2 regions of the Phreatobacter cathodiphilus genome follow, and region 1 is predicted to be linked to the other one. Evidence: predicted binding sites of a transcription regulator. Region 1 holds the regulator's gene; the other holds the start of a gene.
What was found. The regulator PhoB, encoded in region 1, activates phosphate uptake and scavenging genes when phosphate is short. The targets are predictions, from matches to a motif close to TGTCATNNANCTGTCAT.
Positions count from the first base shown of each region.

Region 2: a site for PhoB is predicted at 1,211-1,227, ahead of C6569_RS13145 (esterase-like activity of phytase family protein). Genes of this name have one in related genera too.

Region 1 covers NZ_CP027668.1:1,377,972-1,380,170, reverse strand. Annotated here, with positions in the region: gene C6569_RS06735 (ABC-F family ATP-binding cassette domain-containing protein) at 1-800, shown strand, start outside; gene phoB (phosphate regulon transcriptional regulator PhoB) at 807-1,511, opposite strand; gene phoU (phosphate signaling complex protein PhoU) at 1,544-2,199, opposite strand, start outside.
Region 2 covers NZ_CP027668.1:2,715,330-2,717,528, reverse strand. Annotated here, with positions in the region: gene C6569_RS13150 (FAD-dependent oxidoreductase) at 1-1,148, opposite strand, end outside; gene C6569_RS13145 (esterase-like activity of phytase family protein) at 1,295-2,199, shown strand, end outside.

The DNA.
Region 1 (2,199 bases):
TCGACCTCGGCACCAACCTCGCCATGGCGACGCTCGACCAGAAGCGCGAGGCCCTCGACCCCGCCATGCCGCTGACGGAGGCGCTGACGCGCGGGCGCGGCGACTACGTGACGATCAACGGCGAGAACCGCCACGTCATCGGCTACATGAAGGACTTCCTGTTCTCCCCCGAACAGAAGGGCACACCCGTCGGCGTGCTCTCGGGCGGCGAGCGCGGCCGCCTGCTGCTGGCGCGGGCGCTGGCATCACCTGCCAACGTGCTGGTGCTGGACGAGCCGACCAACGATCTGGACCTTGAGACGCTCGATCTCCTTCAGGAGATGCTGACCGACTTCCCGGGAACGGTGATCCTGGTCTCGCACGATCGCGACTTCCTCGACCGGGTCTGCACCTCGGTCCTCGTCAGCGAGGGCAACGGGCGCTGGGTCGAATATGCCGGCGGCTATACGGATATGGTCAACCAGCGCGGCGCCGGGGTGGAGGCGCGGACGGTGGCGAAGCCGGCGCGGGGCGAGGCGCCGTCGGCGGCCGCCAAGGCCGCGCCGCAGGCGGAACCGGCGCGGCGCAAGATGTCCTTCAAGGACAAGCACGACCTCGACACGCTGCCGGCCCGGATGGAGGCCCTGCAGCGCGACATCGCCAAGCTCCAGACGATCCTCGCCGACACCGGCCTGTTTCAGCGCGACCGCGCCGCCTTCGACCGGGCAAGCGCGGCGATGGCCAAGGCGCAGGGCGAACTCACGGCGGCGGAGGACCGCTGGCTGGAGCTGGAGTTGTTGAAGGAGAGCCTGGAGGCGTGACGGCGCTCAGGCCGCCGCGCCGGCGAAACGCTCGTTGAAGGAATAGCCGGAGCCGCGCACCGTGCGGATGGGATCGGCCTCGCGGCCACGCTTCACCGCCTTGCGCAGGCGGCCGATGTGAACGTCCACGGTGCGCTCGTCGATATAGACGTCGCGGCCCCAGACGCCGTCCAGGAGCTGCTCGCGGGTATAGACGCGGCCGGGCGACTGCATCAGGAATTCCAGCAGGCGGAACTCGGTCGGCCCGAGATTGATCTCCCGGCCGGCGCGATGGACGCGGCGCGTCTCGCGGTCGAGTTCGATGTCGCCGGACTTGAGGAGGCTCGACAGGTGCTCGGGCTTGGCCCGGCGCAGCAGCGCCCTGACGCGCGCCAGCAGTTCCGGCACGGAGAAGGGTTTCACCACGTAGTCGTCGGCGCCGATGGCGAGGCCCCTCACCCGTTCACCCTCCTCGCCGCGGGCGGTGAGCATGATCACCGGCAGCCGTTCGGTCTCGGCCCGCAGGCGGATGCGGCGGCACAGCTCGATGCCGGAGAGGCCGGGCAGCATCCAGTCGAGCAGGACGAGGTCGGGAACCGCCTCGCGCAGCCGGACCTCGGCCTCGTCGCCGCGGCCGACGACCTCGACCTGATAGCCCTCGGCCTCGAGATTGTAGCGCAGAAGAACCGTGATCGGCTCCTCGTCCTCGACCACCAGAATGCGTGCGGTCATGGATTGATTCCCCGTCGTGCCGGTATCCGCGATCAGAGCCCGACCGCGGCCATGGTCGTGGTGTCGAGCTTGGGCCGCTCGTCGGCAAGCGGAACGCCCTTCACCATGTAGTGGATGGTCTCGGCGATGTTGGTGGCGTGGTCGCCGATGCGCTCGAGGTTCTTGGCGCAGAACAGGAGGTGCGTGCAGGAGCCGATGTTGCGCGGATCCTCGAGCATGTAGGTCAGGAGTTCGCGGAACAGCGAGTTGTAGAGGGCGTCGATGTCGCCGTCGGCCTTCCAGACGTCCAGCGCCGCGTCCACGTCGCGCTGGGCATAGGCGTCGAGCACGCGCTTGACGCGCTCCAGGGCGAGGCGGGCCATGGCGTCGAAGCCGCCCGTCACCTTGGCCAGCGGCAGCGTGCCGTTCATGGCGATGACGCGCTTGGCGATGTTCTTGGCGAGGTCGGCGATGCGCTCCAGGTCGGAGGCGATGCGCAGCGCGCCGACGATCTCGCGCAGGTCGATGGCCATGGGCTGGCGCTTGGCGATGACGAGGATGCCGACCTCCTCGATCTCCCGCTGCAGCGCATCGATCTGCGGGTCGACGGCGCGGACCTGGCGGGCGAGGTCGAGATCGCTGCGGATCAGCGAATCGATGCTGCCGACGATCTGCTTCTCCGTGAGCCCGCCCATCTCGGCCACGCGCT
Region 2 (2,199 bases), 1.3 Mb from region 1:
TTCACGTGGCCCTCGGGCGAGCCCCCGACATGGGCGGCCGGGCTTTCGCCGATGGGCAGGCGCAGCACGCGGCAGCGCGGATCGCGGCGGCGCGCCTCCGCCTCGCCGCTGCCGATCTCGACGAGAGCCGGAGAGGTGGCGACGGAGCGTATGGGCAGGAGGTCTCCCGCGCGCACCGCCCGGCGCAGCAGGATGTGCGGGGCGAGCAGGGCGGCCTGCCGTTCGGAGAGGCCGGCGTCGGCGGCGGGATCGCTCGCCTCGCCGATGGCAAGGATGCGGCGGTTGGCGGTCGCCAGCGCCCCATCGACGGCGATGCCGGCCGGTCCGTGCGTCACGCCCGCCGCCTCGAGGTCGAGGCCGTCCAGGGCGGGCAGACGCCCGGCCGAGGCGAGGACGTGCGAGGCGGCGAGGGCGCCGTCCTCGCCGCCTCGGCTGGCGGTGAGCACGATGCCCTCGTCCCGGCGCTCCAGGCCGGTGACGCGAGCCTGTTCGAAGAGCGTCACGCCATCTGTGAGCAGTCGGTCGCGCAGGGCCGCCGCCATGTCGGGATCATGGCCGGGCAGCAGGTTCTCCGGAGCGAAGAGCGTCACCCGTGCGCCGAGGCGCCGGACGCCTTGGGCCAGGGTCAGGGCGGCGGCGTCGCCGCCGACGACGGCGAGGTGGACGGGCAGGGCATCGAGATCCCAGACGGTGTCGGGCGTCAGCACCGGCACCGCGTCGAGGCCGGGAACGGCCGGCAACCGGGGCGCCGATCCAAGGGCGAGGACGAAGCGGCGGGCCTCGACGGCGCGCCCGCCGGCCGCGAGGCTGCGCGGCCCGGTGAAGGTCGCGGTGCCCTCGATGACCCGGATGCCGGCCGAGGCGAGGCGACGGGGCGCGCCGTTCACCGCCTGCGAACCGACCGCTGCCGTGATCCGGCGCTTGACGTCGGACCAGGTGCCCGACGCGTCGCCCGCCGTCGCCGTGCGCAGGACGGCGAGGCGCAGCGCCAGGTCCTGAAGGGTCAGGCCCCCGCCCGGCGGAAGCACGACGGCGACGGACGTCCCGGCCGCGGCCAGGCCCATGGCGAGGGAGAGCCCGCCGGGATCGGCCCCGACGATGCACGTGTCCACGGTTTCGAGGGGCAGGAGGGAAGAGGGGCTGCTCATGACACATTTGTGGGACGCTGGGCGGGCGGTGTCGAGAGCGGGCGGCGGCGGGCCTGCCCTTTCGTCATCGCGCCGTCGTCCGCCTGTCGGGGCGGCGTCACGCGTGCTGGGCAAAAGGGCGGCGTCACCCCTCGCGAGGAGTTCCCATGCGCGCTCTCGTCCTGCTCGCCGGCCTGATGGCCGCGACCCCCGCCTTCGCCGATGCGGAATTTCCCGCCTCGCTCGCCGGTCACGCCATCCTGCCCGCCGACACCTTCATCGCCCCGCCGGCAGACGCGCCGGCCGACCTGCAGGTCTCCGGCAAGTTCACCGGCGCCGCTCGGGTCGATGCCCTCGGCACCGTCATGGGCCGCTCGGCCGGGCGGCCCACCGGCCTGTCGGTGCCGTTCCGCGGCCAGCCGGTGCAGGGCCATTCCGGCATCCGCCGCATGGCGGACGGCACCTACTGGGTGCTGACCGACAACGGCTTCGGCAACAAGCGCAACTCGCCCGACGCCATGCTCTTCCTCAGCCACTACCGCATGGATTTCGAGAAGGGGACGATGGAGCGGATCGCCACCGTGTTCCTCTCCGACCCCGACAGGAAGGTGCCGTTCCGCATCGCCAACGAGGCGACGGAGCGTCGCTACCTGACCGGCGCCGACTTCGATCCCGAGAGCTTCCAGATCATCGGCGGCAAGATCTGGATCGGCGAGGAGTTCGGCCCCTATCTCATCCGCGCCGACATGACCGGCAAGATCGAGGCGATCTTCGAGACCATGGTCGACGGTCAGGTCGCCCGCTCGCCGGATCATCCCGCCGTGATCACCCCGAACGTTCCGGGCGGCGCCGTCGACTTCCGCGTCCGCCGCTCGAAGGGCTTCGAGGGCATGGCCGCCTCGCCCGACGGCCGCTTCCTCTATCCGCTGCTGGAAGGCGCGCTGTGGGACCCGGCTACCCGGGCGCTGGAGCAGGTCGACGGGCGCGAGTATCTCCGCATCCTCGAGTTCGACGTCGCCGCGGGCCGCTACACCGGCCGCCACTGGAAGTACGTTCTCGACGCCAACGGCCT